One region of the Kurthia sp. 11kri321 genome, then DNA from elsewhere that is predicted to be linked to it. Evidence: riboswitches for the same ligand, from Rfam matches in the RefSeq annotation. Region 1 holds a riboswitch; each other region holds the start of a gene.
What was found. A riboswitch is a leader RNA that binds a small molecule or an ion and turns the genes downstream of it on or off. The one in region 1 is predicted to bind cobalamin.
Positions count from the first base shown of each region.

Region 2: linked by a shared signal. The riboswitch ahead of ASO14_RS08810 ((2Fe-2S) ferredoxin domain-containing protein) and the one ahead of metE (5-methyltetrahydropteroyltriglutamate--homocysteine S-methyltransferase) in region 1 are both predicted to bind cobalamin.
Region 3: linked by a shared signal. The riboswitch ahead of ASO14_RS07230 (Ig-like domain-containing protein) and the one ahead of metE (5-methyltetrahydropteroyltriglutamate--homocysteine S-methyltransferase) in region 1 are both predicted to bind cobalamin.

Region 1 is NZ_CP013217.1:1,874,765-1,883,020, reverse strand. Features, by position in the region: gene ASO14_RS09585 (HAMP domain-containing protein) at 1-444, opposite strand, end outside; gene metE (5-methyltetrahydropteroyltriglutamate--homocysteine S-methyltransferase) at 726-3,029, opposite strand; cobalamin riboswitch at 3,182-3,361, opposite strand; gene ASO14_RS09575 (TetR/AcrR family transcriptional regulator) at 3,898-4,479, opposite strand; gene ASO14_RS09570 (glucose 1-dehydrogenase) at 4,704-5,438, shown strand; gene ASO14_RS09565 (LacI family DNA-binding transcriptional regulator) at 5,643-6,611, shown strand; gene rbsK (ribokinase) at 6,614-7,492, shown strand; gene ASO14_RS09555 (G5 domain-containing protein) at 7,623-8,256, shown strand, end outside.
Region 2 is NZ_CP013217.1:1,704,939-1,713,194, forward strand. Features, by position in the region: gene ASO14_RS08785 (cobalt-precorrin-5B (C(1))-methyltransferase) at 1-851, opposite strand, end outside; gene ASO14_RS08790 (precorrin-8X methylmutase) at 851-1,546, opposite strand; gene cobK (precorrin-6A reductase) at 1,549-2,304, opposite strand; gene ASO14_RS08800 (sirohydrochlorin chelatase) at 2,301-3,212, opposite strand; gene cobJ (precorrin-3B C(17)-methyltransferase) at 3,224-4,855, opposite strand; gene ASO14_RS08810 ((2Fe-2S) ferredoxin domain-containing protein) at 4,855-5,229, opposite strand; cobalamin riboswitch at 5,386-5,566, opposite strand; cobalamin riboswitch at 5,794-5,980, shown strand; gene ASO14_RS08815 (energy-coupling factor ABC transporter permease) at 6,172-6,852, shown strand; gene ASO14_RS08820 (energy-coupling factor ABC transporter substrate-binding protein) at 6,852-7,145, shown strand; gene cbiQ (cobalt ECF transporter T component CbiQ) at 7,132-7,911, shown strand; gene ASO14_RS08830 (energy-coupling factor ABC transporter ATP-binding protein) at 7,908-8,256, shown strand, end outside.
Region 3 is NZ_CP013217.1:1,397,048-1,405,303, reverse strand. Features, by position in the region: gene ASO14_RS07235 (DUF4430 domain-containing protein) at 1-775, opposite strand, end outside; gene ASO14_RS07230 (Ig-like domain-containing protein) at 857-2,401, opposite strand; cobalamin riboswitch at 2,526-2,707, opposite strand; gene ASO14_RS07225 (transcriptional regulator) at 2,833-2,994, opposite strand; gene ASO14_RS07220 (cyclase family protein) at 3,200-3,958, opposite strand; SAM riboswitch class I at 4,031-4,134, opposite strand; gene ASO14_RS07215 (NAD(P)H-dependent flavin oxidoreductase) at 4,200-5,165, opposite strand; gene ASO14_RS07210 (tyrosine-protein phosphatase) at 5,184-5,927, opposite strand; gene ASO14_RS07205 (tyrosine-protein phosphatase) at 5,941-6,684, opposite strand; gene ASO14_RS07200 (PTS sugar transporter subunit IIC) at 7,070-8,107, shown strand; gene ASO14_RS07195 (MurR/RpiR family transcriptional regulator) at 8,234-8,256, opposite strand, start outside.

The sequences.
Region 1 (8,256 bases):
TTTTTTCGTTATTTTCATCTCAGCAATGGCATCGGCAATGACTTGTGGTTGTGTATAAAAGTCACCAATTAATAAGTCCGATTTTTCAAAGGCTTCCATGAGGAATGTTGGGCCTGAGATGACACTTGTTTGACTCCCATTACGCAACTCGACACCAAATAAATAGCCTTGAGCAACTTGCGGTTGGTAATTGGCTAATTTATCAAATTTTGCAATCATTTTTTTTTGTAGTTCTTCATCTTGTGTTGCAACAAGTTTTTCGACATCCGATGTTAATACTTCTTTTGACCATGCTTTCATCGTACGTTCTGAATCTGTAGAGAGACGACTCACTGTTGCATTCATATTCATGTAGTAGTTAATGGAAGTAATGATTAAAGAGACTAAAATCGTAATAATCGATGCAAATAAAATACTTTTAGATTTTAATGACAAATATTTCATTGAATCTCCCTTGTCTCGTGGAATAATAATATACATAACCATACCACTTTATACTAAAGAAGTTAATACTTTCGGTTCAATTTTCACTAATTAAAATAAAACAAAAAGTGTACAAATAAAATGATTAGCATGGTACATATTACTTTACGAAATTGATAGGATTTGATGCATACAAAAGATTTATAAGCATAAAAAGTAAAAACCCTTAGAATAATACATAATTCAATCATTCTAAGGGTTCTTTAGTTTTAAATTATTTTATATTAAAAATTTGAGGTGAGTTAAAGTGAAATAGGCTGTTTTTTAATCTGGCTTCTTAATTGCTTTGCAGCACTTACCATATTTTTTAGTGCGTCAACGGTTTCTTTTTCGCGACGTGTTTTAAGTCCGCAGTCTGGATTAATCCAAAATCTTTCTTTTGGAATGATATTCAAACTATCTTCTAAAATCGTATACATTTCTTCTACACTCGGTACCCGTGGACTATGAATATCATATACACCTAAACCAATACCATATGGATAAGGTGTATGTTGCAATGAGTGAATTAATTCACCGTGACTACGTGAAGTTTCTAGTGAAATAACATCTGCATCTAGTGCAACAATCGGTTCAATAAAATCATTAAATTCACAATAGCACATGTGTGTATGAATTTGCGTACTTGGTTGAACGGCAGCTGTAGCTAATTTAAATGCATTAATTGACCAATCTAGGTAATCTTGTTGACGCGACTGTCGTAATGGTAAACCTTCTCGTAAGGCAGGTTCATCGACTTGAATGATTTGGATACCACTTTCTTCGAGTGCAAGAATCTCTTTTTTAAGTGCAAGTGCAATTTGGATAGCGACTTTACTACGTTCGATGTCATCACGTACAAATGACCAATTTAAAATGGTGACCGGTCCTGTTAACATTCCTTTGACTAAACGATCTGTTTGTTCTTGAGCATCTATTGTTTCTTTAACAGTCATCGGTTCAAGCCATTCAATATCGCCATAAATAATAGGGGGTTTTACACAACGCGAACCGTAAGATACAACCCAAGCTTTTTTAGTAAATGCAAAACCAGCTAGTTTTTCTCCGAAATATTCCACCATATCTGTTCGTTCAAATTCACCATGAACTAATACATCTAAATCTAAATCTTCTTGAATTTTAATCCAGCGATTTGTTTCTGCACGTAATTGAGTTTCATAAAGCTCTGTTGAAATTTCTTTTTTACGCCATTGCGAACGTATTTTTTTGATTTTTTCTGATTGTGGAAAGCTTCCAATAGTTGTTGTTGGAAAATCAGGTAAGTGTAATCTGTTTTTTTGTGTAATAATACGTTCTTCGAAAAGCTGTGAACGATTAAAATCTTTCTTGTTAAGTTGTTTGATTTCTTGTGCAACAGTCGAGTTATTCCGAGATACATCGGTAGCAAGTTTTTCAATAACCATTAAATTTTCTTTTATTATAGATGGGGTTTCAAAAGATTGATTACGAATATAATAAGTGATATGACGCAATTCATCTAATTTTTCATCTGCAAATGCAAGTGCATTATATAAGACAGTTGGCAATGCTTTTTCAGCAGCGGTTGTGACAGGTGAATGTTGCAAATTACAAGAAGGTTGTAGCCACAATGCTTTTGGCGAAACTAATTGTAAGATAGCTTCAACTTTTTGTGTGACCTCTTTTAAAGGGCTGACCCAAATATCACGACCATTAATAATACCAGCAGCTAATACTTTATTTCCTGGGAAACTGTATTGCTTGATTGCTTGTAAATTATCTTTGTATCCATGAACAAAATCCAATCCAATACCTGCTACAGGTAGTTGTACAATTCTTTCGTATTGTGGAATTGCTTCAAAATAAGTGGAAATCATTAAATTCGCACCTGGTACATGATCAGCTAATTGTTGATAAATCACATCAATTAATTGTAGTTGTTCTTCGTCTAACTCTTGCGTGAACATTGGTTCTTCAAGTTGAATCCATTCAGCTCCTGCATCTACAAGTTGTTGAATTACTTGTTCGTAAAGTGGTAATAGTTGCAAAATAAAAGATGCGACTGTTTTTTCACAATAGCCTTTTGTTAGCTGAATAAAAGAGTATGGACCAATAAATGTTGGTTTTGGAGTTGTTGATAATACAGATTTTGCTTCATTGAATAAATCAAGTAAGTAGTTGTATCCTAATGATAGTTTTTGTTGTTCGTATTCTGGAACGATGTAATGATAGTTCGTATTAAACCATTTCGTCATTTCGCACGCAATTGTTGTGTCTGAGCCACGTGCCATCGCATAATATGTTTTCAATGAAGGTTCTGATTCTAATGTATGATATCTCTCGGGAATTAGGCGGAACATAAAAGCTAAATCTAACATACGATCATAATAAGTAAAGTCCCCGACTGTTATTTGTTCAATTCCTTTATCTTGTTGTTTTAGTAAATTTGCTATGCGTTGATTTTTTAATTCTTTTTCAAATTGACTTTCTGAAAGTTGTTGATTCCAAAATTGTTCTACTGTTCTTTTCCATTCGCGGTTTTCACCAATATATGGATATCCAATCGTTGTACTTGATACAGTTGTCATTATAAAAACCTCCTTTTGAATTTACATAAACCAAAATAAAAAGACTATTTCTTAAAGGAAATAGTCTGAAGCGTTATCTATGCATACTGAAAAAGAGGAATAATTTCCCCGTCTATGCGCACAGAACACCACCTATCTCCACGTAGGTATTTGGTGTGTACTAGAAGATGGCTGGTCTCCTGACTTATGTTCAACATTTTTCAAGCCTTCCCATTAAAGAACAGTGGCGTTGTTTGAAAAACTCCCAATTACAGTTGCGGGACAGTGGCGAATTTACATCGCTCTTCCCATTTAAACTTATTTTCATAAGTACCATTTCTTACACGTTATGTAATTAGAGATTACTATAACATAAAAATATTAGAATAAAAAGAAAAAGAGGAATATTCAGAAAAATATACAACTATTTCATCTGAGAGATTTAATTATTAGAAAGAAGTTAGGAAATAAAAAAGTAATGTATCTTAAACATGAAGAAGTGAACCAATAGGAACGTGTAGAAAACCACCTTCAGCAAAAATAGCTTGAGCTGAAAATTTTATAGGAAAGTAGTGATTAGAAGTTTGAATTTATATCCACATGCTACTGACTTAATGTAACGGAGAAAAAGAAGAATTCTGTACGGTTTTCAGGTAGCACTTCAGTTTGAAGAGGATGAGACATAACTGTGAAAATATCATCTTATATGAGCATGAAAAATCGGAATCGCGCTATGGCGAGGTTCCGGTTTTTCGTTGCGAACTCTAAAAGAGAAAAATGAAATGTTTTTTCTCATCCTCTTTTCTTCTGATGAATATTTAGTCATTTAAAAACTACATCCCAATTTTTAGACATATCTAAAAATTGGAGATGTAGTTCAATCATACTTTTATAAGACTTCAGCTTCTTGAAACACCTTGCTTTGCAAATAGGTTAGTTTTTTTGCCATGACTTCCGGTTTCTCTTTGAAATCTTGATTCATCCAATAAATAAAAAAGCCAAGACTTGCATATGTTGAGTAGTAACTAAGAGCAGGTACCTCAATCGGTAAGTCATCTTTTAGTGCAATCTCTTTACCGGTTAGTTGTACGAGGCTGTCACAAAAACGATTTTGAGAACCAGGCAGCATCTCTCCTTTAATAATGAGAGAGAAAATGAATTGATTTTGATAAATATATTCAAAAATAGCTAAGTGGAGTCGCTCATCTGTAGATGAAATTTTCCCCAGTGCTTGGTAACTCTCTCTAAAGTAGGTTAGTAGTTCTGTAAGATAATCATCAAAGATTGTGCAAAGAAGGTCATCTAAATCTTTATAGTGAGAGTAGAATGTAACACGATTACATGTAGCTTGCTGTGCAACTTCCGTTACTGAAAGTGAACGTAAATCATGTCCTTCTTTTAAAAGATGGATGAGTGCAGCTTTTAATTTTTTCTGTGTGCGTAAAATTCTACGATCTTGTGAAGAAGACATCAAATCATTCCTTTCATAATGTCATTATGCCATTATTTCCATTTAACAGAAAGTTTATAATTACCTAAATTAAGCTATGTGTGAACAAGTTGTGTTATAATTAATTTAAAATTAAATAGTTTATTATTAAAATATTTAGCGCTTTTCTATTGACAGTATGCATGAAAGTTTGTTAATTTACAAGTGTAGTTTATTTCTGAAAGATTTTAAGGAGGAGTTTTATAATGGCTCGTTTAGAAGGTAAAGTAGCAATTATTACAGGTTCAGCTCAAGGTATGGGAGCTGCACACGCAAAAAAATTCATCGAAGAGGGCGCTAAAGTCGTTCTTACGGACTTAAATGAAGAAAAAGGTAACGCATTTGCTGCAGAACTTGGCGAAAACGCTATTTTCGTAAAACAAAACGTTGCAAACGAAGAAGATTGGAAAAACGTTGTAGCGAAAGCTGAAGAAGCATTCGGTCCAGTAAACGTACTAGTAAACAATGCTGGTATCACTATGGCTAAATCAATCACTGATACTTCAGTAGAAGATTACCGTAAAATCGTTGAAATCAACCAAGTTTCTGTATTCTTAGGTATCAAATCAGTTGTTTCTTCAATGGAAAAAGCTGGTCAAGGTACAATCGTAAACATTTCTTCACTTAATGGTTTAGTTGGTGGCGCTGTAGGTTACACTGATACTAAATTTGCTGTACGTGGTATTACAAAAGCAGCAGCTCTTGAGTTAGCTCCTAAAAACATCCGCGTAAACTCTGTACACCCAGGTGTAATTGCTACACCAATGGTTGTTCAAGAAGATACTAAAGCAGCAGTTGAAGCATTCTCTAAAATGATTCCTATGGGTCGCGTAGCTGAGCCAGAAGAAGTTTCTAACTTAGTTCTTTACTTAGCTTCTGAAGAATCAAGCTACTCAACTGGTTCAGAATTCATCGTTGATGGCGGTATGTCAGCACGTTAATTCGTTTTACCAAACATTTATAGCTTCTATTGATTTTCTCCTATTGTATCTTGGGGTATTAGCAGGTAGAGAATCTTTAAAAGGAAGGATTGCGCATTGGCGTAGTCCTTCTTTTTATATAAAAATAGGTGTTTGACATGAGGATAAGAAGTCGTTATATTTATGTGGAACCGGTACCATATGAGTTTCAGAGGAGATGAAAAGATGCCGACAATTCGAGATGTAGCAAAAGAAGCGGGTGTATCTTCATCTACTGTTTCACGTTATCTAAATAAAAACGGGTATGTGAGTGAAGAGGCAAAAAAGTCGATTCACGCAGCAATCGAATTACTGCGTTATCGACCTAATGAAATGGCACGTTCACTTGCGACGAAGAAAAGCCAAATGGTGGCTTTGCTTGTGCCAGATATTACAAATCCTTTTTTTACAGAGTTAGCAAAAGAAATTGAAGAACAAGCCTATCAATACGGCTTTACAATGATTCTTTGTAATATTGGAAATGAACATGAAAAAGAAAAACAAATCATTGAACAATTGCAACAGCAGTATATTGCAGGATTATTTATTGCGACAAAGCAAATAGAAGCGAGTTACTATGAAAAGTTGCAAATTCCCATGGTCGCTGTAGACCGCGTTTTATCAGAGAAGATTCCGACAATCAAGACGGATCACTTCCTCGGAGGTCAAATAGCTTGCCAACACTTGATGGCTTGTGGCGTAGAGAATGTACTATGTATTCGAGCATCGAGTGAAGAGGATGTTGCAAATGAACGAATAGCAGGCTTTTATTCTTGCGCACAAACATTACAAATTGAAGAAGTGATTAGTGCATATGAAGTGGAAGCGACAAAAATTTTGGTGCTTGAAAAACTACAAAATCGAACATATGAAGCAATCTTTGCAAGTAGCGATGCGATGGCAATTGGCACGTTAAAAGCGATTCAACAAATGAATTTACGTATTCCAGAAGATATTCAGTTGATTGGTTATGATGGTATTCGAATGACAGAATGGACGACACCTACGATTACAACGATTGCACAACAAATTACGCAAATTGGACAAAGGGCTGTTCGCTGTTTATGGAAGCAAATGCAAAATGAAGATATTCTAGAACGTCACCAACTTGTAGCACCTATTTTAATAAAAAGAAATTCAACTAAAGGAGAATAAATATGATAACAGTCATTGGTAGTATTAATATGGATATTGTTGTAGAAACAAATCTATTTCCGAAACAAGGAGAAACCGTTTTAGGGGAGAGTTTTCACACTGTTCCAGGAGGTAAAGGAGCAAATCAAGCTGTTGCAGCGGCTCGATTAGGTGCGCATGTACATATGGTAGGTGCACTAGGTAATGATGCATTTGGACAAGTGTTACGAAACTTATTAAAAGTAGAAAGCGTACAAGATCAGTTTGTAGAGACGACATCCACTGCTACAGGAATTGCCAATATTATTTTATTCGAACAAGATAATCGAATTATTGTAGTACCAGGTGCAAACCACGATGTTACAAAGGAGTCAATTGATGCAGCGTGTGAGCAAATTGCCAAGAGTGAGTTAGTCATTATGCAATTAGAAATTCCACAAGAAACGGTAGAATACGCACTTGATGTGTGCCAAGAATTAGGTGTAAAAGTACTGTTAAATCCAGCGCCAGCAGAGAATTTTAAAGAAGAGTGGATGGACCGTGTCGCATACTTCACGCCAAATGAAACAGAATGTGCAGATATTTTTAAAGACGATGTAGAAAATGCGCTTGAACGTTATCCGAATCGTCTGATTGTGACACTAGGAGCGGATGGTGCACGTTATTATGATGGTGAAAAACATGTGATTGTGAAAGGTTTTAAAACAGTACCAAAGGATACAACAGGTGCGGGGGATACATTTAATGGTGCTTTTGCTTATGCTCTAACTACAGGTGTAGGAATCACAGAAGCAGTTAAATTTGCGAATATCGCTGCTTCTTTATCTGTTGAAAAGTTTGGCGCACAAGGCGGTATGCCAAAGGTGGAAGCAGTGCAAGCCCGCTTAAAAGAAGCAAGATAGATGAGAAGTGATGAGGATTAACCTCGTCACTTTTTTATATTAAAAAATAAAATCTATATTCTTATGATAATAAAGTTATAATATTTTGTTGAATCTTTTGTTATATAATAATTGTCAGAGGTGATGATAAATGGAATACAAAAAAGTTTGTTTAATTAAGAAAATTATACTATTTTTAATGCTAGGAGTAATAACGTTGTCAGCCTTCGCTACAACAGCAAGTGCAGAGTTAAATGATGATTCAGCACATAACGCAAAATATAAGTGTACGTTAGTCATTGATAAACAAACAAACGATACAACATATGCTAAATGGGGCGTGAATTATAAAAAAGGCAAAACATTTAAATATGCTCTTGGTAAAGGTGAGGTTTGTGTTCAAGGGAAACAAGGTGCTGTAAAGGGATATTATTATAAAGATAAATATGAACATTATGGAAATGTTGTAGCAATTTATAATAATTTTGTTAAGTACTCAGGTGAAAAAACGTACTTACCATCTTTGGGTTTAAAAATTAACGGAAAAAAAGTGGATGGTTTTATCTTAACCTCATACATTACAGATTCAGCTGCTAAAATCACAGGCAAGAAAATGCATGTAGTTTATACGCAAAATTTGCGCTCTAAACCAGCAGTTTCAAGTAAGAAATTGAAGAAGGTTTATCAAGATAAAAGCGTTGTGAAGGTGAAGAAAGTAAGTGGTTCATGGGCGTATGTTTACTCTTACTCCACAAAATCATACGGTTGGATGCCACGTAAGTATT
Region 2 (8,256 bases), 170 kb from region 1:
TTAATTGGCGCGCTTTTCGAGTGAACCATCATGACCCCTTGTGCCACTTTTGAGAATTTCCCCATCATACCGACCAGTGTCACTTGCGGAATGTCATGTATTTTACAGTGCTTCAATGCATGACCGACAAAATCACCCATCTCAATAAAACATTCTTCAGCTAAATCAGGAAAAAGCGCCATCGCATAGCGCTCACTCCGTCCACCTGTCGTTAAAATCAAATGTTTTTGTCCTGCTGCATGTGCAACACTAACAGCTTCAGCAATACTCGCCATATAAGCTGCACTTGAAAACGGTACAACTGTTCCTCTCGTTCCTAAGATGGAAATACCACCGACAATTCCCAAGCGACCATTCAATGTCTTTTTCGCCAACTCCTCACCAGCTGGAACCGAGATGACGACTTTCACACCTCGCTTCACGCCGAAATGTTCGAGTGTCTCTTTCACAACTTCCTCTAACATTTTACGCGGTACAGGATTAATCGCTGCTTCTCCAACAGGCACAGGAAGCCCTGGTTTTGTTACACGTCCTACACCGACACCACCATCTAAAACGATGGCATCACCTTCAATAAAAGATACAGTCGATTCGATCAGTGCTAAATGCGTCACATCAGGATCATCTCCTGCATCTTTAATCGTGCCACAACGAACAGCCTCTCCTTCTCGTACGGTATGCTCCATCGTAAATGTGGCATATTTTCCAACCGGTAAAAAAATCGTCACCGATTCTTGTTCTTCACCCGAAAGTAAAGCAATTAGAGCTGCTTTCGTTGTTGCAGTAGCACATGCACCCGTTGTATAACCGTGGCGCATATCTTTCGGGTCTTTTTTCTTCTTCTTTTCCATTAGTCTTGGCGATCAGCTAAAATCGAGATCGCATTTAGTGCCGCAACGGTTACCGTACTACCGCCTTTACGACCTAAATTCGTAATGAAAGGCACTTCTGTCACTTTCGATAATTCCTCTTTTGATTCAGCTGCTGATACGAAACCAACCGGCATACCAATGATTAAATCGGGCTTTGCAATTCCTTCACGAATGAGACGAATCAGTTCTAGTAATGCAGTTGGTGCGTTCCCAATCGCATAAATACCACCTTCATGTAAGCGCGCTGCTTTTTGCATCGAAATAATCGCACGCGTCGTATTATGTTCCTTCGCCATTTTCGATACATCTTCGTCTGCAATATGACAATACAAGTCGCCACCATGTTTTTGGAATCGTTTACGACCTGAACCACTTTGAATCATCTGTACATCTGCAATCACAGGTCGTCCAGCACGAATCGATTCAATGCCTGCACGAATCGCATCTGGATGAATAATGACACTTTTTCCTAATTCAAAATCGGCTGATGCATGCACGATACGACGAATAATTGACCACTCATCTTCTGAATAATCATGCGGACCATATTCTTCTAAAATCGTTTCAAAACTATATTCATAAATACGGTTCGGCTCTACTGTTAAAGGTGTGAAATCCGTATTAAAGTTGTCGGTATTAATAAATAATTCTTTTTCTTGTTGCTCATTTGTCATGATCAAATGCCTCCTATAAATTGCTCAATATCATCAAAGTTACGGAACATATTCGGATAATCCATTTTCGGACGTGCAATCAAAATCACTTCAATTCCAAGTGCTAAAGCTGTCGTGATTTTTTCATCAACCGAACCAACCTTCCCGCTCTCTTTCGTAATCATCAATGTCGTATCGTATTGTTTGTATAACGCCGTATTTAGCTCTGCTGTAAACGGTCCTTGCATCGCAATAATCTGCTTTTGCGGTAAACCAAGTGCTTCGCATTTTTCCATATTGTCAATGCGCGGTAACATGCGTGCGATTAATGTAATACTTTCTTCACCAAGTAAATGCTTCGTGAAAATTTGTAGCGTCTTACTCCCCGTCAGCAACATCACATTCCCTTTACGCTTTTTCACTTCAAGCGCTGCTTCTTCATATGTTTCAACAACTGTAATTAAGTCGCTTTCATAATCTTCAGACATCCGTTCGTAGCGACAATACGGGACACCTGCTAACTGTGCCGCTTGTTGTGCGTTTTTTGATGCTTCTTCTGCATAGGGATGACTTGCATCGACAATGATTTGATCACCGCGTGCTGTCACTTTTTCAGCCATCTCTTCTGCTGTTAAGCGCCCCACATGTGTCGCAATTCCCTCTGCTTGCAAACTCGCAGCCGCTGAATCTGTCACTACTGTTGCTAAAACATCGTGATGGTTATTCAGTCGAACAGCTAACGCACGCGCATCACTCGTTCCTGCTAGAAAAAACATTATTGATGCACTTCCTTATGTTCGTGCGCATGGTCATGACTGTGGTCGTGATGGTGATGATGGTGGTGATGCCCATGATCATGGTCGTGATGGTGATGATGGTCGACAAATTCAGATGCATTAATACGATATGTACACGTATCGCAGTTCATTTTCACATCGCCAGCTAACGCCTCTTCAATACGCTCAATCACCACTTTTTCAAGTAATGAATGGTAGCCAAAGTATTCGCATAATGTAATATCCATGTCGTATTCCGTATCATAGCGCGCTTTCCAATCGGTCATACGCTCCATTAAGATACCTGTAAATAAGAAGTACGGTAGCATATATACTTTTTTCGCACCTAATTTTTCACAACGTGCAATCCCCTCATCCACTGTTGGATAGGTCACACCCATAAACGCAGGCTCTACATTACGCACACCAATTTGCTCTGATAATAAGCGCGCAATTTTATAAACATCACTATTTGAATCTAAGTCACTACCGCCGCGTGCTACTAATAAGACCGTCGTATCTTCATCTTGTTCGTCTTTTACAAAACCACTCTCTGCTAAACGGTACTCTAAAATATCAATTAAACTTGGGTGAATGCCTAATGGACGACCATATGTAATCGATACATGTGGATACAATTCTTTCGCTTCATCAATCGCCATTGGAATATGAATTTTTGAATGCCCTGCTTGTAAAAGCATAATTGGAATCGTAATAATTTTTTCTGCGCCGCGCTCGACACACGCCTTCATTCCCTGTGCAATATTTGGACTTTCAAATTCTAAAAAACATGTTTCCACTAATAATTGTTCTGGTAATTGCGCTTCAATACGCTTTGCAAATTGACGTACTTCTTCATTTCCTGCTGGTAGACGACTACCATGACCTACGATTAATACTGCTGTTTTCATCTTCAACACTCCTAATCCCCACAAGGTGCAGGGGCAATTTTGATTTTTGGTGTGAGATCTTGATAAATAAAGTTTCCAATCTTCTTCACACGTTTAAAATATTTGAATAAGCGCTCATTCGGATGCGCATTTGCTTTGTATTCTTGAATAATCGATTCTACAAGAGGTACTAACTGTTCTTTGTCTAGTCCCTCAACTACAGGTTGACCCGGGTGCGCTGTCCGTCCGACAGGTTTTGCGCCGATAAAGACATCGAATGCACCTTTTCGGTAAACAATTCCGATATCATCCATCACTGCTTTATAACAAGCCATTCCGCAGCCATTAAAACCCATATTCAATGTTTTCGGTAAGCTCATTCCACCAAATGCCTCTTGCAGTGCATCTGCATATGGAATCGCATCGGCTTTTTCACCGTCACAGAAATCACATGCCTTCATTTTCACAACATCGCCAACCGGTGCGATTATGAGACCGACTTCTCGCAAACGATCGGTAATACGTTCAGGTGATGTGGTTGGAATACGAAGAATAAATTCATGGTCTGGCGTATATTCCATCGAACCTTTTTCACCAACTACTTCAGCCAATACAAGCATTTGCTGTGGTGTAATCTTCTTATTCGCTACGCCTGGGCTGACCGCAAACTCGAAAATTGCCTCCATCTTCTGGTGAACATATTGTTTCGGTTCAACAACGGTTCCACCAAGATAGCCAAGCGCTTCCTCTGCAAGTGCTAACGTATCTACTTCAAGCTTTTTCGGCTCCACTGTAGCAATCGCTTGTGGCGCGTATGACTTTCCTGTTTCCTGATCCATCGCCCATGGTTCTGCTTCTTTTTTCAAACGCTGATGCGGCTTTAACGGTTGTTTTTCTTCACCAAGTGTATATTTACGCTGATAACCACGCGGTGTAATCATCTTCCCGTCATACATGAATGTCGACGAATTCCCAATGACAACGGTCGTCAACATCCCAATATCGTGTTCCAACATCTCTTGTAGCGTCGTCATCTGAATTTGCTGCGTCTCACGATAAGCACTTTTCACTAGACCTACAGGCGTATCTGGATGACGATACATCAGTAAAATGCGCTGTGCTTCCGCAATTTGACGTGTACGACGACCACTTTTCGGGTTATAAAAAGCAATAACGAAGTCTGCCATCGCAGCTGCTTCAATTCGTTTTGCAATTAGATCCCATGGTGTTAAATGGTCACTCAAACTAATCGTACAAGCATCATGCATGACGGGTGCGCCTAGTAGTGATGCACATGAATTAATTGCTGAAATCCCTGGTACAATCTCAATCGGTACACCTGTTTTCTCCGTCCAACCTTGTTCAATTAACACTTCGTACACAAGCCCTGCCATACCATACACACCTGCATCGCCACTTGAAATTACGGCAACGGACTTACCTGCCTCTGCTTGTCTTACTGCTTCTTGCGCACGCGACACTTCTTCTGTCATCCCTGTACTAATTACGGCTGTCGCTGTAATTAAATCTTGAATCAAATCGACATAAGTTTTATAACCGATGACAACGTCACATGATTTTAATACCTCTACTGCACGATTCGTAATATGCTGAAAGTCTCCAGGACCGAAGCCAACGACATACAATTTTCCTTGTTGTGTCATTAAACTTCCTCCTTCACTTTTGAAATCCCCTTAATCGCTGGTGTATCTTCATTACGAACGAACGCGCCATTTTCAAATGTAATACGCGGTACAACCGTTTTTTGCTCGCCTGCAAGTTGCGCTACAAAACGTGTCGCTTCTTCTTCTGACGTAATGCTATACCAATCGCCTTTTGGATAATGCACAACAACACATGCATCTTTACAGCGCCCGTTACAACGTGTACGTGATGTATGAATCTGTTCATCCAAGTTACGTGCTGTAATTTCTGCACGAATTTTTTGTGTAATCTCTTCTCCCTCTTTACGCATGCAGCTACTACCATTACAAATTAATACGTGTGATTGCACACCATTCAAATTCCAAGTTGTCATCTCTAACATCCCCCTCGTATGTATCCGAACGATCCGCTTTTGCGCAAACAAAAAACCTCTATTCTAGGCGAATAGAGGTTGAACATCCTAAAAATTGGCATAGCGAAATAAGCGTAGCCCAACTACTAGTTTGTCCAAATCTCTTCCCACCGAAAAGTTTGTCCGATTTTAGAAGCAGGTTTCCTGACTCAAGTGTATCCGAACGCAGTCCCTTCTCAGCAATTCGCCAATGGATCTGACTGTTTCGACACTTATACAGTAGCGGGGGCTGTAATGGCATCTCACCATTTTCCCTTTTAACCTAAAAATAATAGGCACTCCTAAAATACAATCGTTATATGTAATTTCAAAATCTTGGTTATAATCATAACCATAATTTGTCTAACTTTCAAGACACTTTTCTGAAAATTCATTTTGATAGAATATTATTAAAGTTTATTTACCTTGAAAAAACACTGAAATCTCTGCATTTATCCAGTATTCTTACATAAAAAATTTTTGTTAAAAAAAATACGTATTGTCAAAATTTAGCGTTTTATGATAAGCTTTTTTAGAAATATCAAATAATTTTAACGATTCGATGGTGTAAGTTTTTGATGAACTTACTTAAAAGGGAAATCGGTGTAAATCCGATGCTGTCCCGCAACTGTGAAGCGGAGTGTATGAACGATATGCCACTGTTCAATGAACGGGAAGGTGTTGATACATGATGAGGCGAAGCCAGGAGACCTGCCACCGAAGATTGATTTCACCCTACGAGGATAGGCGTATGAAAGACAGCTTTTTTTGCTATGTCTTTTTTAACCTATTCTATATTGTAGAATAGGTTTTTTTGTGCACATTCTCAAAGAAAAAGGAGGACGTTTGAACGTGTTGAAGAAATTATTAAAGCTAGTTTATTTTTTACCCATTCTCTTAATCGTGCCAAATCGTGCGAATGCGATGCACATTATGGAAGGCTTTTTACCGATTGAGTGGGCGATTTTCTGGTGGGCCATCTCCCTACCATTTATCATTATGGGGATTCGTTCGATTCGAAAAACTGTAAAAGAACATCCTGAAACGAAGATGATGCTTGGATTATCTGGGGCTTTCGCTTTCGTATTATCCGCATTAAAAATTCCATCGGTTACAGGTAGTTGTTCACATCCAACAGGTGTCGGCTTAGGTACTGTATTATTCGGACCACTGGCGATGAGTGTTGTCGGTTCAATCGTCTTACTATTCCAAGCATTACTACTTGCACATGGCGGTCTTACAACACTTGGCGCAAATGCCTTCTCAATGGCAGTTGCTGGTCCAATTATCGCATGGTATGTATTCAAAGGCGCTCAAAAAGCAGGTTGGTCATTCTCCGTTGCTGTCTTTTTAGCCGCAATGCTTGGTGATCTCGGTACATATACAATTACATCATTCCAATTAGCACTTGCCTTCCCATCAGAAGCGGGCGGCATGCTTGCTTCATTCGCAAAATTCGCAAGTATTTTCTCATTCACACAAATTCCACTTGCGATTAGTGAAGGTTTATTAACGGTCATTGTTATGAACTTCTTACGAAAATACAATGTGGCAGAGTTACGTATGTTAAATATTTTTACGAAGAAAAAGGAGGCAGCTAAATAATGAAAAAGAACCTATTCTTCCTTTTCATCGTCATCGCCCTTGCCATCTTCCCTTTATTTATTCAAAAGGGTGCTGAATTTGGCGGTGCGGATGGTGAAGCAGAGGCAGCCATTACCGAAATCGACAAAAGCTATGAACCATGGTTCTCGAGCATTTGGGAACCACCAAGTGGCGAAATCGAAAGTTTATTATTTGCACTACAAGCGGCAATTGGTGCAGGTTTTATCGGCTACTTCTTCGGTTTAATGCGTGGTCGTACGAAAAAAGAAAAGGTTTCGCATGATTCCAATTGATCAATATGCTTATACGAATCGTTTAAGCAACGTACATCCTTTAGAGAAGATGGTATTGGCACTGAGTTTTTTGCTATTCGCTGTCATCACAAAGGATGTACTTATTTCACTCATTACGTTTTTCGTAATGAGTACTTTTATTTTATTTGCCGCTAAAATACCATTATCACTCTATTGTAAATTACTTCTTTTGCCTGGTTTCTTTTTGCTGACAAGTATTTTTTCGATTCTTATTTCATTTACAACGTCTACACTTCCTCCTCACTATTGGAGTATGTCATTTGGAAGTGTACAGCTTTTTATCGGAAAAGCGAGTGTCGATACAGCGTTTCACCTTTTTTTCTCGGTGCTCGCAAGTATTAGTTGTCTTTATTTTATTGCACTGACAACGCCGATTAGTGCTATCACATATGCGATGCGTCAATTGAAAATACCAATTATTTTTATCGAATTATGTGAACTTACTTACCGATTTATTTTTGTCTTTTTACAAAGTATGCAGGCGATTTATGAAGCCCAGCAATCCCGTCTTGGTTATCAAAAAAAGCGCCGCTGGTTCCAATCTGTCGGTTATTTAGTGACGGCCATGTTTAAAGATGTCTTTCGACGTTCAAAACAACTTCATGAGGCGATGGCTTCTCGTTGCTACAACGAAGATATTTCAAGCCATTATGTAACGTACCAAACCGAACGCAGAAACTGGCTTGGTATTGGCGTTAGTTTATGCCTACTCGGCGCAGTTTATCTAGGAGGTTTTTATTTATGATTACATTTGACCATGTATCGTACCAATATCCTGACGGTACAATCGCATTATACGACCTATCATTCACGTTACCGCAAGGAAAAAAAATTGCACTGCTTGGCAATAATGGTGCGGGAAAATCGACACTATTTAAACATCTGAATGGCTTATTTCAACCAACGACAGGTACGATTTTCATGGAAGATACGCCGTATCAATACAACCGAAAAGGACTTCAAGCATTACGTGGACAAGTCGGGATTGTCTTCCAAGATCCAGACGCACAGCTCTTCTCTGGAACGGTTGAACAAGACATCGCATTTGGCCCAACCAACCTCGGCTGGTCTTCTGACAAAATACATGCAC
Region 3 (8,256 bases), 480 kb from region 1:
CTTGTTTTTCGTTTATATGATTAATCCCGATAATATAAATACCGTACATTGGATTTTTTTCGTAATTAATATAAATACCGTATTTTGAACGTAGTTTTGAAATGGCATCCCAAGCTGTATCGCCTTCTTTAATTTCAATTTTTGCGTTATTTAATAGTACACCACTTGCTGGTACATATTTTTCACTTTGTAGGTTTTTCGGTAATAGCTCATAATGATCAGGATTTAGTAATGTGCGCATGCCAATTGTAATCGTTGCATATTCTTTTTTCGCTGGTTTTTCTACAGGTTTTTCAGGTGTTGACGGTTTTGGTGTCGATGGCTTCGGTGTAGAAGTCGTTGTCTCTGGTTTTTTCGTTACCGTCGTTTCTTTTTTCGGTTCGTCTTTTTTGACTGGTTTTTCTGTTTTTGTTGGTTGTTCTTTAGAGGTATTATTAGATGTTGTTGTTTCCTTTTTTGCCTCTGGTTTTTGTGTTTGAGATGGTGTCGATGTTGATTTCTCCACTGTAGAAACGGACGAATTCGTTGACGTTGTCGTGTCGTTTTCAGATGTAGCAGCCACTTCTTTCGTTACAGAACCTTTATCATCTTGCGCCGTTTCTTTTGTTTCTTCTTTTTCTTTTTCTTTTGCTTTTTTCTGTTCTTCGTCATTTAGAACAACGACTTTTTTTGCTTCTTCCTCTTGCTCATTTTCATATTGCTGTGCGGTTTGCACTTTACAGCCTGTTAAAAGTAAGGTTGCAGATAGCGCAAATAGTATAATTTTACTTTTCATGTTGTCCCTCCTTTTAAGATAGCAATAGGGCTGTTCCAAGATTTACATCTTAGAGCAACCCTTATTCGCTATGTGTAAATCTTATTTACTTTTTACTGTAACTGTAACGGATTTACTTGTGTAATTTGATTTTTTCGCATACACTTTTACTTTTGTTTTTTCTTTTAATGTTGGTACTTTAATTGAGAAAGAACCTGTTTTTGTGCTGGCAGTTGTTTTATATGTTTTGTTTCCAATTTTCGCATATACTGTTGCACCTTTTGTTGTTGATCCGGTTACTTTTTTAGCGCCTTTTACAAGCTTACTTACTTTTGGTGTTGCAGGTGTTAAACGATCAGCCACTTTTTGTGTAATGGCTTTGCTCTTATTACCAGCTAAGTCAGTTACATAGAATTTCACTGTCGCATTGGCTTTGAACGCAGTTTTTACTGGATATGAGAATTTACCTTTTGCATCTGCTTGAACTGCTGCTAATTTTTTCGAACCATTATAGATTGTAACCGTTGCATATGGTTCTGTCGTACCTGAAATTGTTTTTGTTGTGTTCGCCACTTTTGTAACACTTAATGATTTTGGTGCAGTTGTATCATACTTTAAAGAAGAAGCTTTTGCATCTGCTAAATCAAAGAATGTATTTTTATCTGATGCATAACGATCATACGCAACAAGACCTAACATTGCACTTGTTGTTGCAAATAGTTGTGGACTTTTTTGATCTGGTGTTGTTTTAAAACCACCTGTTTTTGCATCAAAGTTTAATAACATATTTGACACAGCCCAGTGACCATTTTTAATAAATGAACGTGCCGTTTTTGGATTAATACCATTCTCTGTTAGAGCGATGACCACTTGAGCTTGTGAATCGACACTATTACCGCCCCATGGATTATAACCTGCAACATCTGTTAATTGGCTTGACATATAATCTAAACCTTTACGAATTGACGCTTTGACAGCTGGATCTGAATCATAGTTCGCAAGTGCGCTTAACACCATCGCAGCCATGTCGACACTCACGCCATTTTCAACATCTTCAGCCCAAGAGAAGCCACCATTTTCAAATTGTGTACTTACTAAATAATCAACCATAGATTTACGTGAGAAATCAGCGTATTTTGCACCTGCTGGGAAGCTATAATCTTTCGCTTCTAAAGCACGTAATACATATAAATAATCTGTGATGTATAAACTTTTCGCTGCTTTACCTGCGACTAATTTATCACCTAATAAGTTAATTAAGTTATAACCCGCAACATTTTTCGGATCTTTACCGATTGCAGTAATCGCTAAAATTATTTTTGATAATGCGCCTGGCGAACCATTAAATTGACCTTTTTGCTTCTTTAATTCACGTTCAACATCTTTATAGAATGTTGTGTAGTAATCTTTACTTACAGCGTAATTTGAACGCGCAAAATTAAGTACTGCATCTGAACTTTGGTAAGTTGGTGTTGATACATCTGGTAATGAATAATAATAGTTCGATGTTGCTTTTAATGTATTCGCTACATCAACTTTTTTAACTGTTGGTACTTTTGCTTCTGCTTGTAAAGCCGTTGCTGGTACAGCTGAAACGACTAAAGCTGCTGATAATGTTGCTGGAATCACCCATTTTGATTTAAACATAAAAATAACCCCCAAATTGTTTTGATTTGGAGGATTAGCTAACACGAAAAGCTCACGTTCTAAAGACATGAAGAATTATGTAACAATATTTATACTTACGTGCGTCTAATCCACCCCTCGAAGATTGAAACGAATGATGAAAGCAGGTCTCCTGGCTCTATGATCACATTACTTTGACAACTTCCCGTATAAACACAGTGTTTATATGTCATTTCATCCCATATTACAGTAGCGGGGCTGCATCGGATTTTCACCGATTTCCCTATTATCTAGCCTAAAACTAGCACTCTCATCTGAAAGAATATTCAATTATCTTAATAGAAAGTATTCCATACTCTATAAAAAAAGTAAATAACTTTTCATAAAAGAAGGTCTTAGGACATACAAAAACCTCTACTTTACACATTAAGTGGAAAATAGAGGTTTAATACCTAGCTAATCTCTTGAATTGTGGCGTCTCTCTTATACTCATTAAATGCATACAATTGCTCCTCTGTTAATTGTTTGACATATAAATGGTAATTCATCGACTCCAACCCATAATTTTCGCAAGCCTGACAATATATTTGATAACCTTCCATAAAGTGTTCCATTGAACATCTCTCCTTTTGTTATATAACAGTTTTATTTGTTGTACTTAATATATAACAGATGAAAAAAGATGTCAACTCATTTTCTGAAAATTCAACGAAAATATTTGGTTTACATAATAATATTATTTTTGAAACAAAAAACACCTTGAGATGACAAGGTGTTTCCACGACAAATGAGTCTGTATAGTTTAAGACAAATGAGCCTTTATTGATTCGGTGTAATCGCAAATGAGCGTACGGGAAAACCAGATGCTTTTTCAGGTTTAGCCACGATATTAAAGATAACTGCCCCTTTTGCCGGAAGTTGATCTAAATTCGTTAAAAGTTCGACTTGATACGTATCTTGTTCTAAAACGAAATACTCTGCGGCTAATGAGCCATGTTTTCGATATTCTTCACTCGAATCTGTATCAAATGTTTCATGACCAATCGCTTTAATGCCTCGTTCTTTGAATAAAAAAGATAATACTTCGACAGACCAACCTGGCACATGAGCCACGCCTGCTTCATCAATATTATTAAAGATATCATGGTCGGGCCAGCGCTTCGACCAGTCTGTGCGTAATGCGACAAATGAGTCGGCTTCAATGATGCCATTTTGATCCTCAAATGAGAGGATGTCTTCAATCGTTACCGTGTGACCTGGATTCTTTTGTACTTGAGCTGTAATATCTACAACAATAAGTGGCAGTACTAACTCCTGAAGATGAAGTTCCTCGATATAGCGTGTATCTCGTACAAAGTGTATCGGTGCATCAAGATGTGTTCCATACTGACCTGCAAAAGAAAATTGTTGTGCAAAAAAGCCATCATCATGTGTAAAAAGTGTATCGAATTTTGCTGGATTGAATGCATGGAAGTGAGGTGACTGGCTATTAAAGGTATGTGTCAAGTCCACCCATTTCTGCTTTTTCAATGTTTGTAATGCTTGTAAAACATCTTGCTGTAAAACCGATTCGCTCATAACATCACTCCTTTTTAATCTACAAAAAAACCTCTCCTGATAAGAAGAGGTTTTGAATAGTCAAAGGAACTCTTCTTATCTTTTAGCTTACGCTACAGGATTTAGCACAGTTCAATTTAACATTGTCTGTTGCTGAAGGGTCAACGGGCCAGTCCCTCGCCTTCTCTTGATAAGAGATACGATTTTTTTGTTAACTTCATATTACAGTAAGCAAATCGGAATTGCAACTGTTTTCTGAATATTATTTTATTTTTAGATTTAATTGCGTTCTTGCTTCTTCAATTTGCTTCTCAAATTGCTCAAATAAAGTTGCAACAGTTGGAATGGAATGAATGAAACCAATACTTTGACCTGCATATCCAAAACCATCTTGCTGCTCTTCGTAAATATAACGACGGTTTGCTGCACCGCTAATATACTCTTTTAATGCCTCGTATGTAGGCGTCTTTTGTTCAATTTCTAAAATTTCATCTGTGAATGGTGTGTGTAATACACGCGCTGGACCACCAATGGAACGTTTAATAACGACCGTATCCATTTCATCATGTTCAATCAATGCTTGTTTGTACAGTGGTGCTGCATCTACACATTCTTCTGTCGCAATAAAACGTGTCCCAATCTCAACTCCGTCTGCTCCTAGTGCAAAAGCAGATAAGATACCACGACCATCTGCAATGCCTCCTGAAGCGATTACAGGGATGTTGACAGCATCGACAACGCGCGGAACGAGTACATGTGTCCCTAAATCATTTAAACCGAGGTGACCACCGCCTTCTTGTCCAACAACGACAACAATATCTGCCCCTTTTTCTTCGGCCTTTAAAGCCAATTTAACAGAAGAAACGAGTACAAGCTTCTTCATATCGGTGTCTTTCACCATTTCTAATACAGGACTTGGATTTCCTCCTGTAATCGAAATGATTTGAATACCTTCTTCTATTGCTACTTGTACAAAAGGTTCGTAATGTTCACGGTGTCGTCCAATCGCAAAGTTCACACCAAAAGGACAATCTGTTAATGTGCGTGTTTTATGAATTTCTTTTCGTAAATCTTCTGGAGAATCTAAACTGAGTGCTGTCACTTGGCCCAGTCCTCCAGCATTCGAAACTGCTGCTGCTAAATCTGCATAACCAAGATAGGCGAGACCTCCTTGAATAATTGGTTTTTCAATTCCTAATAATTCCGTTACACTTGTTTGCCACTTCATCTCAAAATCCCCCTTATGCTACTCTAAATAGAAATCTTGAATCTCTTTTCTCGTTTGTTCATCAATATGATATTCTTCTTTTAAATACATCTCAATCGTACCGTATTTTCTTAAAATCTCATCATGTACATGGTCGAGCAATGTTTGATTGACTCCTACTAATACCTGCAAAATTTCTGGATCCTTAACAGCTAATTCAAGAGGTTTTTGCCAATATGGTGAATGTTTCTCCATATATTGATTAGTTTCTAAAAAGTCTTGGACAATCGTCGTATAAGGAACACCAAGTATCAAGTACGTAATCATTGAGCCAATTCCTGTGCGGTCTTTTCCTGCTGTACAGTGTTGAATCATCGGTCCTTCATGTGCTTTTAAAATAGAGACGAGTGTTTGATATGCAGGATTTTCAAATGCTAAACTGGCATAAAACTCTTTAAATAAATCCATATTCAATTGCTTCAATAAATCACTACTCGCTAAATCTTCAATCGAAGCAAGATTAAATTGCGATCGACTAGCAGGCGCATGGACGTCATGCACACCTTGTATCCTTGGTGTCGGATGAGCTTCAATCTCACTTTCATCTCGGTAATCAATGATTGTTCGAATATGAAGCGCTTGCAGTTGTTGCAAATCTTTCGGTGTACTCTTACTTAATTCTCCACAACGATAAAGTAATCCTTTTTTCACATGTTTACCTTCAATCGTCGTTACACCACCTAAATCACGAAAATTAGGAATTCCTTCGAATGGTAAAAACATTTAAACGCCTCCATTATTCTAAATAAAAATCTTGAATTGCTTTTCTCTCTGTTTTGTCTATTTGAAACTGTTTTAAAAAGAAATTTTCAATTGTATCAAATTCATTTAAAATTTCATCATATGCAACTAATAGGAAGTCACCATTTACATAATTCATATCCGTTTCTAATTTTTGGCCCTGTAGATTTCGAATCATTACTTTTAACCATTCAGGCATTTGTTCGATAGCATTCTTCTGGCGCTCCAAAAAAGTTTGGACAATTGTTTTCAATGGTACATCCAATAGTAGATAGAGCAGAAATACACCTATTCCTGTACGATCTCTACCTAACATACAATGTTGAAGTAAAGGAACTTGTTTCAGTCGGATTACTTCAATTAAAGGCCGGTATGAATTATTTTTTGCAAGATGTTCACGATAAATACGCATACGATTTTGTGCTTCAAAATAATGGGTACTCGCTTCATAATCTTGTAAAAGTTCTGTAAGCATGAGTGTAGGCATGGATACATGTGAATGAATTGTATGAACTCCTTGGATTTTTAAAGAAGGTTTTTCATTTTGTTCATACTCATTACGATAATCAATAATGGTTTTGATGCCTAATACTTCTTTTAAGTAATAAATATCTTGAACCGTTGCGTTACTAATATCGCCACTTTGAAATAGAAGCCCCTTTTTCACGTTACGACCATCCGAACTTTTTAGTCCACCTAAATCATGAAAATTATAAATCCCCTCAAATTGATATGTCATATTATCACCTACTTTTATAGTTCAATCCATGTATAAACACTAATTTTATATACCCCAAAATCATTATTGTAAATAAAAAAACTTGCAATCTCTTAATGATTTTAGGTCTTTGTAAAAGACGTGCATCATATCTCTTATTATTGATTGAAAAATTGACACAAATGGACTGTATAGCCTTTTAGTTTACATAATAAATTTATTTTATTTATATATTACAAAAATACTTTTCTTTTTTTCATACCAAAATCTCTCATAAAAGACTTAAATATCTATTCCATTCTATAAATATAGAATTTTCTGATATTTCAGTATTGACTGAAATATATAGACAATATAAACTAAATTTACTTTAAAAGAACAGTTTGCTTCGAAAGGGTTTGAGCGTATGAAAGATTTTTTTAATAAGTTACTAACAGGAATGAGCTTAGGTATTGTCGTTTGTTTAATTCCTAATGCGTTGGTGGGGGAGATTCTGAAACTGATGATTCAACACTTCCCTACGATTGCACCGTTTTTACAAACCATTTTAAATGTCACATTAATTGCGATGAGTTTACTACCGGTCGTTATTGGTGTCATGATCGGGATCCAATTTAAACTCACACCGATTCAAATGACGAGTGTTGGACTAGCAACAATGGTAGGTTCAGGTGTCATCACATTTAGCGAAACAGGTATGACGATGGCTGGTATTGGTGTTGTCATTAACATCGGAATTACAGCTGGTTTAGCCGTTGTATTTGTGCAATTTTTAGGGAATAAATTAAAAGATTATACATTATTACTAATGCCTGCTCTATCATTGTTTATTCCAGGTCTAATCGGTTTATTTATCTTACCTTATGTAAAGTATGGAGCAGATGTTGTCGGACTTGGTATTGCGACATTAACAAATCTTCAACCTGTTTTAATGGGCATGTTAATTGCGATGATTTTCTCTATTTTAATCATCTCACCTATTTCAACAATTGGTGTAGCTACAGTTATTATGTTAAGTGGTGTAAGTGCTGGAGCAGCTAATCTAGGTGTCTGTGCATCCGGTGTAGGTATGGCGATTGCTTCTTATCGTGCTAATAATTTTGGTACAGCATTAGCACACGTTGCATCTGCCAAAATTCAAATGCGTAACTTCTTTATGAAACCTAAAATTGCTTCACCGACTATACTAACAGCAGCCATTCTTGGTGCGTTAGCGGGTGTTTTCAATATTACAGGTGATCCCTATTCTGCTGGTTTTGGATTAGCTGGCTTCGTTGGTCCCCTTAAATATTTATCCATTGAACAATGGAGTACGACGAGTATGTTTTTAGCAGCTACACTGTTCATTATTTTACCGATTGTGTTAAACCTTTTATTCATTCGTTTGTTTGAACGAAAAGTGAAGTGGATTGCGCCAGAAGATTATAAAGTAACTTATGAATAAAATAAAACAAAGAAAAAGTCGTCCAATGGTGCGACTTTTCTTTATTTTCATTCAAACAGTTTACATAATATAATTATTTATTAATATAAAAAGAATTACAAAACTGCAATTCTTTTCACATCTGATTTAATCAAAGTGATGATGTATAA